DNA from 2 places in the Streptomyces sp. NPDC001604 genome. Region 2 is predicted to be linked to the other one. Evidence: predicted binding sites of a transcription regulator. Region 2 holds the regulator's gene; the other holds the start of a gene.
What was found. Region 2 encodes HrcA, which represses chaperone genes, less so after heat shock. Its sites were predicted from a motif close to TTNGCACTCNGNNNNNCNGAGTGCNAA; they were not measured.
Positions count from the first base shown of each region.

Region 1: the regulator HrcA is predicted to act here: its motif matches at 2,139-2,165, upstream of groES (co-chaperone GroES).

Region 1 covers NZ_JBIAUY010000005.1:501,282-505,892, reverse strand. The annotation lists gene ACFY1E_RS18230 (methyltransferase domain-containing protein) at 1-692, opposite strand, end outside; gene ACFY1E_RS18225 (polysaccharide deacetylase family protein) at 782-1,714, shown strand; gene groES (co-chaperone GroES) at 2,312-2,620, shown strand; gene groL (chaperonin GroEL) at 2,774-4,399, shown strand; gene ACFY1E_RS18210 (ester cyclase) at 4,464-4,611, opposite strand, start outside.
Region 2 covers NZ_JBIAUY010000001.1:539,601-544,211, reverse strand. The annotation lists gene ACFY1E_RS02575 (Uma2 family endonuclease) at 1-24, shown strand, start outside; gene ACFY1E_RS02570 (DUF3097 domain-containing protein) at 2-817, opposite strand; gene ACFY1E_RS02565 (MBL fold metallo-hydrolase) at 852-1,580, opposite strand; gene hrcA (heat-inducible transcriptional repressor HrcA) at 1,733-2,749, shown strand; gene dnaJ (molecular chaperone DnaJ) at 2,750-3,886, shown strand; gene ACFY1E_RS02550 (nitronate monooxygenase) at 3,977-4,611, shown strand, end outside.

The sequences.
Region 1 (4,611 bases), on a different contig from region 2:
TCTTTCACATCCCCGGCGTCCGAGATCCACTCGGCCTCGGCGTCGGCGGGCACGGCCTCGTGCGGAATGCCGGGTGCGACCTTCAGCGCGGCGGCGCGGGACGCCTTGCGGGCGGCCTCGACGGCCCACGACAGGGGCGGCGAGTAGGCCTCCGGGTCGAAGATGCGGCCGCGCCCGCCACGCCGGGCCGGGTCGACGAACACGGCGTCGTAGCCGGCCGTGTCCACCTCCGTGACGTCCGCCTCCCGCACCTCGATCAGCTCGGCCAGCCCGAGCGCGTCGGCGTTCGCGCGCGCCACGGCCGCCGTCGCGGGATCCCGGTCCACGGCCAGCACCCGGATCCCGGCCCGGGCCAGCGCGATGGCATCGCCGCCGATCCCGCAGCACAGGTCGGCGAGCGAGGTGACCCCCAGCGCCTTCAGCCGTTCGGCCCGGTAGGCGGCGACACTCGCCCGCGTCGACTGCTCCACCCCGTTCGGCGTGAAGAACATCCGCTCCGCGTCCTCGGCGCCGAACTTGGCCGCCGCCCGCTGCCGCAGCCGCGCCTGCCCGAGCGCCGCCGACACCAGCTCGGCGGGGTGGTCGCGGCGCAGCCGGGTGGCGACGGCGAGCTCGTCGGCAGGGGCCGTGCCGCGCACCTCGTCGAGGAGGGCGCGGCCTTCGGGGGTGAGCAGGTCGGCGAGGTCGTTCACCGGCCCATTGTGGGCCAGTCGGTGGACGGTACGCCTCCCGCCGCGTGGCGGGCCGGGATCCCGACGGTGGCCTGCGATGATCCGGCACCATGCGAGCAGTAGTACAAAACGATAAAAATCGCGCTTACGGAGTGACATGGGTCCGCGGTGGGATCGCCGTGCTCGCCGTCGCGGCCATCGCCTCGGGCTGTGCCCAGTTCGGCGGCCCCCCGGTGCACCCCGCCCCCGGCCAGGAGCCGCCCCTGCATGCGCCCCCGGCCCGCGCCCTCGACTCGTACGCCACGAAGCTGCACTCCGCGTACCTCGCCCGCGCCGCCGCGGCGCGCCACTGGGACCTGGCGAGGGTTCCGCTGGCGGCTCCGCCGCCGCCCGCGAAGAAGCCGAGGATCAGGGCACGCAAGGGCTTCGAGGTGGACGGCCAGGAGGAACTGAACCTCCCGCCCGTCTTCACGACCGTCCCGACCAGGCAGAAGGTCGTCTTCCTGACCATCGACGACGGCGCCGAGAAGGACCCGGCGTTCCTGCGGATGATGAGCGACCTGAAGATCCCGTACTCCGCCTTCCTCAGCGACTTCGCGGTGAGGGACGACTACGCCTACTTCCGCCGGATGCAGTCCGAGGGGGTGACGCTCAACAACCACACCCTCACCCATCCCTACCTCCCGGGCCTGTCGTACCGGGAGCAGAAGCACGAGATCTGCGGGATGCAGAAGGTCATGAAGAGGCAGTTCGGCAAGGCCCCGACCGTCTTCCGCCCGCCCTTCGGCGACTACAACCAGGACACCCTGATGGCCGCCAGGTCCTGTGGCATCAAGTACGCGCCCATCTGGGACGAGGAGGTCTTCGTCGACCACTGGGAGTACCGCGAGGACGACCGGGACCTGCACCCCGGAGACATCGTGCTCACCCACTTCCGCGGCCGTGACGAATGGGACGGCACGATGGTCGACGACATGCGCCGCTTCCTGAACAGGGTCACGGCCGAGGGATACGCGGTGGCCCGCCTGGAGGACTACCTGTGAGCCTCCGGGGACTGGTGGCCGCCGTCCTGGCGTGCGCGCTCCTCACCGGGTGCGCCCAGTCCGTCGACCCCATCGAACGGCTGGGCGAGAAGGCGGCCCAGCGTGTACGGCCGCCGGAACACCCCGGCGGCCGTACCGCCACTGGGGCCTCACCGCCCCGCTGCCGCCCGCCCCGAAGCCACCTCGGGCGACGCCGAGCACACCCTCGACCACCCCGCCCTGGGCGGCCTGCCCTACGCCGGCCGGAGGACTGCGTCTGGTTCCAGGGCCGCTGACTTCCCATCAGCGCCGGTCGCGGTGTTTCAGCCCGTCCGGCGTTTGAGGACGAGGCCGTTCAGGCCGAAGCGGGGGGCTGGGGGCGGCAGCCCCGGGGCGTTCACCGAGCCCCCGGTCAACCGAAAACCCCGCCGACGCGCCGCGGGCATTGGCACTCCGCTTGACCGAGTGCTAATCGCGGTCATAGTCTCGGCTCTGGCACTCCCCACTGGAGAGTGCCAACAACGCGACGGGCAGGTCCGGCACCCGCGACGACGGATCCACCTGGTCGCCACCTCAGACAGTTAACCCCGTGAGATCTCCGAAGGGGGAGGTCGGATCGTGACGACCGCCAGCTCCAAGGTTGCCATCAAGCCGCTCGAGGACCGCATCGTGGTCCAGCCGCTCGACGCCGAGCAGACCACGGCCTCTGGCCTGGTCATCCCGGACACCGCGAAGGAGAAGCCCCAGGAGGGCGTCGTCCTCGCCGTGGGCCCGGGCCGCTTCGAGAACGGCGAGCGCCTGCCGCTCGACGTCAAGACCGGCGACATCGTGCTGTACAGCAAGTACGGCGGCACCGAGGTGAAGTACAACGGCGAGGAGTACCTCGTCCTCTCGGCTCGCGACGTGCTCGCGATCATCGAGAAGTAAGGGAGTCTGGGGGTCACCCCAGAAATCCCGCACCTGCTTCACCGAAGCATTTTGCTTGTGAGCTGCGCCCCGGGTTCCCGCGACCTTATGAAGCCGGGCGTCCGGGGCGCAGTTCGTTTCACCCACGTTTTCCGAGAGGGCTGAACCGCTCCCATGGCGAAGATCCTGAAGTTCGACGAGGACGCCCGTCGCGCCCTCGAGCGCGGCGTCAACAAGCTGGCCGACACGGTCAAGGTGACGATCGGCCCCAAGGGCCGCAACGTCGTCATCGACAAGAAGTTCGGCGCGCCCACCATCACCAACGACGGCGTCACCATCGCCCGTGAGGTCGAGGTCGAGGACCCGTACGAGAACCTCGGCGCGCAGCTGGTGAAGGAGGTGGCGACCAAGACCAACGACATCGCGGGCGACGGCACCACCACCGCCACCGTGCTCGCCCAGGCGCTGGTGCGCGAGGGCCTGAAGAACGTCGCCGCGGGTGCCTCCCCGGCGCTGCTGAAGAAGGGCATCGACGCGGCCGTGGCGGCCGTCTCCGAGGACCTCCTCGCCACCGCCCGCCCGATCGACGAGAAGTCCGACATCGCCGCCGTGGCCGCGCTCTCCGCGCAGGACCAGCAGGTCGGCGAGCTCATCGCCGAGGCGATGGACAAGGTCGGCAAGGACGGTGTCATCACCGTCGAGGAGTCCAACACCTTCGGTCTGGAGCTGGACTTCACCGAGGGCATGGCCTTCGACAAGGGCTACCTGTCGCCGTACTTCGTGACGGACCAGGAGCGCATGGAGGCCGTCCTGGAGGACCCCTACATCCTCATCAACCAGGGCAAGATCTCCTCCATCGCCGACCTGCTGCCGCTGCTGGAGAAGGTCATCCAGACCAACTCCTCCAAGCCGCTGCTGATCATCGCCGAGGACGTCGAGGGCGAGGCGCTGTCCACGCTGGTCGTCAACAAGATCCGCGGCACCTTCAACGCCGTCGCGGTGAAGGCCCCGGGCTTCGGCGACCGCCGCAAGGCGATGCTGCAGGACATGGCGGTCCTCACCGGCGCCACCGTCATCTCCGAGGAGGTCGGCCTCAAGCTCGACCAGGTCGGCCTTGACGTGCTCGGCTCCGCCCGCCGCGTCACCGTCACCAAGGACGACACCACCCTCGTCGACGGTGCCGGCAACTCCGAGGACGTCGTCGGCCGCGTGGCCCAGATCAAGGCCGAGATCGAGAACACGGACTCCGACTGGGACCGCGAGAAGCTCCAGGAGCGCCTCGCGAAGCTGGCCGGCGGCGTGTGCGTGATCAAGGTCGGCGCCGCCACCGAGGTGGAGCTGAAGGAGAAGAAGCACCGTCTGGAGGACGCCATCTCCGCGACCCGCGCCGCGGTCGAGGAGGGCATCGTCTCCGGTGGTGGCTCCGCGCTGGTGCACGCCGCCAAGGTGCTCGAGGGCTCCCTCGGCAAGACCGGCGACGAGGCCACCGGTGTCGCCGTCGTCCGCCGCGCGGTCGTCGAGCCGCTGCGCTGGATCGCCGAGAACGCGGGCCTGGAGGGCTACGTCATCACCTCCAAGGTCGCCGAGCTCGACAAGGGCCAGGGCTTCAACGCCGCCACCGGTGAGTACGGCGACCTGGTCAAGGCCGGTGTCATCGACCCGGTCAAGGTCACCCGCTCCGCCCTGGAGAACGCGGCCTCCATCGCCTCCCTCCTGCTGACGACCGAGACCCTGGTCGTCGAGAAGAAGGAAGAGGAAGAGCCGGCCGCCGCGGGCCACGGCCACGGCCACGCCCACTGACGCAGCTCAGTAGTCGGTACGAAGGCCCGGCACCCCTGGGGGTGCCGGGCCTTTCGCCGTTCTCCTACCTCTCCAGCCCCTCCAGCGCGCCCAGTTGCGCCATCAGCCCGAGCCGGTCGTACTGCCACCAGCCCTCGACGATCTTCCCTTCCTCATTGCACCGGAAGGTGGTCGTGCCCGTCATGACGACGTTCTTGCCGGTGGCCGGGAGC
Region 2 (4,611 bases):
TTCAGGGCTGTGTTGGACCCGTGACGAAGTCGATCAGCTCCTCCACCCGCCCCAGCAGCTCCGGCTCCAGATCCTTGTAGGACCCCACCCGCTTCAGGATCGCCTGCCACACAGCCCCGGTGTTCTCCGACGGCCAGCCCAACGCCCGGCACACCCCCGTCTTCCAGTCCTGCCCGTGCGGCACCCGCGGCCACCCGGCGATCCCCAGCGACGACGGCTTCACCGCCTCCCAGATGTCGATGTACGGGTGGCCCACCACCAGCGCGTGCTCGCTCGTCACCGACTCCGCGATCCGCCACTCCTTCGTACCCGGCACGAGGTGGTCCACCAGCACCCCCAGCCGCGCATCCGGCCCCGGTGCGAACTCCTCCACGATCGACGGCAGGTCGTCCACGCCCTCCAGGTACTCCACGACCACGCCCTCGATCCGCAGGTCGTCACCCCAGACCTTCTCGACCAGCTCGGCGTCGTGCCGGCCCTCGACGTAGATCCGCCCGGCGCGGGCCACTCGCGCGCGTGCCCCGGGGACGGCCACCGAACCGGATGCCGTACGGGTGGGGCGTACAGGAGCCGCACCGGACGGTCGTACGAGCGTCACCACCCGCCCCTCCAGCAGGAACCCCCGCGGCTCCAGCGGAAACACCCGGTGCTTGCCGAAGCGGTCCTCCAGGGTCACCGTGCCCGCCTCGCAGCGGATCACCGCGCCGCAGAAGCCGGTGCCGGGCTCCTCGACCACCAGACCCGGTTCCGCCGGTACCTCCGGAACCGGCTTGGGCTTCTTCCACGGCGGGGTCAGATCGGCGGAGTACTGGCGCATTCGAGTGACGATAGGAGAAGCGGCCGGTCAGCGGCTACGACACGCCGAAACGTGCCGCCAGCTCGTCCCGCTGTCTCCGCACGAAGCCCGCATCCACCACCGCTCCGTGACCGGGCACGTACAGCGCGTCCTCCCCGCCCAGGTCGAGGAGCCGGTCCAGGGCGGCCGGCCAGTGCGACGGTACGGCGTCGGAACCGGCCTGCGGTTCGCCGGACTCCTCCACCAGGTCGCCGCAGAAGACGACCTCCGGGGAGCCGGGGACCAGGACCACGAGATCGTGGGCTGTGTGGCCGGGACCCACGTTCGCCAGCAGCACCTGCCGGCCGCCGCCCAGGTCGAGGGTCCACTCGCCGGAGACGTGATGCCGGGGCGCGACCAGGGCGTCCACCGCCTCCTCGGCCAGGTGTGCGTCCAGTCCGTTGCCCACCGCGTCCGCCCGCAGCTCCTCGCGCGCGTGCCGCGCCTCGAAGACCGCGTCCATGCCCACCGCGCCGTACACCTCCGCGCCCGCGAACGCCGCCGCGCCGAGGACATGGTCGAAATGGGGATGCGTGAGCGCGAGATGAGTCACACGGTGACCGGCGAGCTCCTGCGCCTCGGCACGCAACCGTGCGCCCTCCGCGAGACTCGACCCCGCGTCGATCAGGAGCGCCGTGCCCGCCCCGACGACCAGTCCCGTCGTGCAGTCCCAGCCCGGAAGACGGCACCGCCCGACTCCCGCCGCGAGCCGCTCCCACCCCAGCTCTTCCCAAGTCATCGTCATACGGCGACGCTAGCGGTACGCCCTGTTCAACAGGGACCGACCTTGCCCCGGGTGTACCCCACCGCCGTACACTGGCCGGTAACGGCTGGCACTCGGACGGACAGAGTGCCAGGCGAAGTGCCTGGGGGACGACTTCTGGAGGTGTGCGCTGGATGCTGAGTGAACGACGGCTGCAGGTACTGCGCGCCATCGTCCAGGACTATGTCGGCACCGAGGAACCGGTCGGGTCGAAGGCCCTGACCGAGCGGCACAACCTCGGCGTGTCCCCGGCGACGGTCCGCAACGACATGGCGGCCCTGGAGGACGAGGGTTTCATCGCCCAGCCGCACACCAGCGCGGGGCGCATCCCCACCGACAAGGGGTACCGCCTGTTCGTCGACAAGCTCGCGGGCGTCAAGCCGATGTCCGGGCCCGAGAAGCGGGCGATCCAGAACTTCCTCGACGGCGCCGTGGACCTCGACGACGTGGTGGCGCGGACGGTTCGGCTGCTCGCGCAGCTCACCCGGCAGGTCGCCGTCGTGCAGTACCCGTCCCTGACCCGTTCGACCGTGCGGCACGTGGAGCTGCTCTCGCTCGCCCCTGCGCGCGTGATGCTCGTGCTGATCACCGACACCGGGCGGGTCGAGCAGCGCATGGTCGACTGCCCGGCGCCGTTCGGGGAGGCCTCGCTCGCGGATCTGCGGGCGCGGCTCAACAGCAAGGTCGCGGGCCGCCGCTTCACCGACGTCCCGCGGCTCGTGGAAGACCTGCCCGAAGGCTTCGACGTCGAGGACCGGGGTACGGTCTCGACAGTGCTCTCCACACTTCTGGAGACACTGGTCGAGGAGAACGAGGAACGGCTGATGATCGGCGGCACCGCCAATCTGACCCGTTTCGGGCATGACTTCCCCCTCACCATCCGCCCCGTCCTGGAGGCGCTGGAGGAGCAGGTCGTGCTCCTCAAGTTGCTTGGCGAGGCGGGGGATTCGGGCATGACGGTGCGCATCGGGCACGAGAACGCCTATGAGGGACTCAACTCCACTTCCGTGGTGTCGGTCGGCTACGGTTCGGGCGGCGAAGCAGTCGCCAAGATGGGCGTGGTCGGACCGACCCGCATGGATTACCCGGGAACGATGGGAGCGGTACGCGCAGTGGCACGTTACGTCGGACAGATCCTGGCGGAGTCGTAAGTGGCCACGGACTACTACGCCGTTCTCGGCGTGCGTCGCGACGCGTCGCAGGAAGAGATCAAGAAGGCCTTCCGGCGGCTCGCGCGCGAGCTGCACCCGGACGTCAACCCGGACCCGAAGACCCAGGAGCGGTTCAAGGAGATCAACGCCGCTTACGAGGTGCTCTCCGACCCGCAGAAGAAGCAGGTCTACGACCTCGGCGGCGACCCCCTGTCCCAGGCGGGCGGCGGTGGCGCGGGCGGCTTCGGCGCGGGTGGCTTCGGGAACTTCTCGGACATCATGGACGCGTTCTTCGGTACGGCGTCGCAGCGCGGACCGCGTTCGCGTACGCGCCGGGGCCAGGACGCGATGATCCGGCTGGAGATCGAGCTCGACGAGGCGGCCTTCGGCACGACGAAGGACATCCAGGTCGACACGGCGATCGTCTGCTCCACCTGTAACGGTGAGGGCGCGGCGCCGGGCACCTCCGCCCAGACGTGTGACATGTGCCGCGGTCGCGGTGAGGTGTCGCAGGTGACGCGGTCCTTCCTGGGCCAGGTCATGACCTCGCGGCCGTGTCCCCAGTGCCAGGGCTTCGGCACCGTGGTGCCGACGCCGTGCCCGGAGTGCGCGGGCGACGGCCGGGTCCGGTCCCGCCGTACCCTCACGGTCAAGATCCCGGCCGGTGTCGACAACGGCACCCGCATCCAGCTCGCGGGCGAGGGCGAGGTCGGCCCCGGCGGCGGTCCCGCCGGTGACCTGTACGTCGAGATCCACGAGCTGCCGCACCCGACCTTCCAGCGGCGCGGCGACGACCTGCACTGCACGGTCACCATCCCGATGACGGCCGCGTCCCTCGGCACCAAGGTGCCGCTGGAGACGCTGGACGGCATGGAGGAGGTCGACATCCGGCCCGGCACCCAGTCCGGCCAGTCGATCCCGCTGCACGGGCGTGGCGTCACGCATCTGCGCGGTGGCGGGCGGGGTGACCTGATCGTCCATGTCGAGGTGCAGACGCCGACGAAGCTGGATCCCGAGCAGGAGCGGTTGCTGCGCGAGCTGGCGAAGCTGCGGGGTGAGGAGCGGCCGACGGGGCAGTTCCAGCCGGGGCAGCAAGGGTTGTTCTCGCGGTTGAAGGATGCGTTCAACGGGCGCTGACGGGTGGCTGCGGGCGGGCTGAAAGTGCAGGCTCGTGCCAAGGGGAAGGGCCGATTCGGACTTGTTCGGAGGACGTGACAACATGCCGTCATGTCCTCCGCACTGACCGATCTCTTCCCGCATCCGATCGTGCAGGCCCCCATGGCGGGCGGTGTCTCCGTGCCGCATCTGGCCGCCGCTGTGTGCGAGGCCGGCGGGCTCGGGTTCCTCGCCGCCGGGTACAAGACGGCCGACGGCATGTACCAGGAGATCAAGCAGCTCCGGGGGATCACGAACCGTCCCTTCGGCGTGAACCTCTTCATGCCGCAGCCCGAGTACGCCGACCCCGGTGCCGTGGAGATCTACGCCCACCAGCTGGCCGGGGAGGCCGGCTGGTACGAGACCGAGCTCGGCGATCCGGACAGCGGCCGTGACGACGCCTACGACTCCAAGGTCGCCGTGCTGCTGGACGACCCCGTGCCGGTGGTCTCCTTCCACTTCGGAGTGCCGAGCCGCGAGGTCCTCGACTCCCTCCGCCGGGTCGGCACTTTCACACTGGTCACCGCGACGACCCCCGAGGAGGCCCTCGCCGTGCAGCTGGCGGGCGCCGACGCGGTGATCGTGCAGGGCGTGGAGGCCGGCGGCCACCAGGGCACCCACCGGGACAACCCGGAGGCGGACGGCACCGGCATTGGACTGCTCCCGCTCGTCGCCCAGGTCCGAGAGACCGTGAGCATCCCGATCGT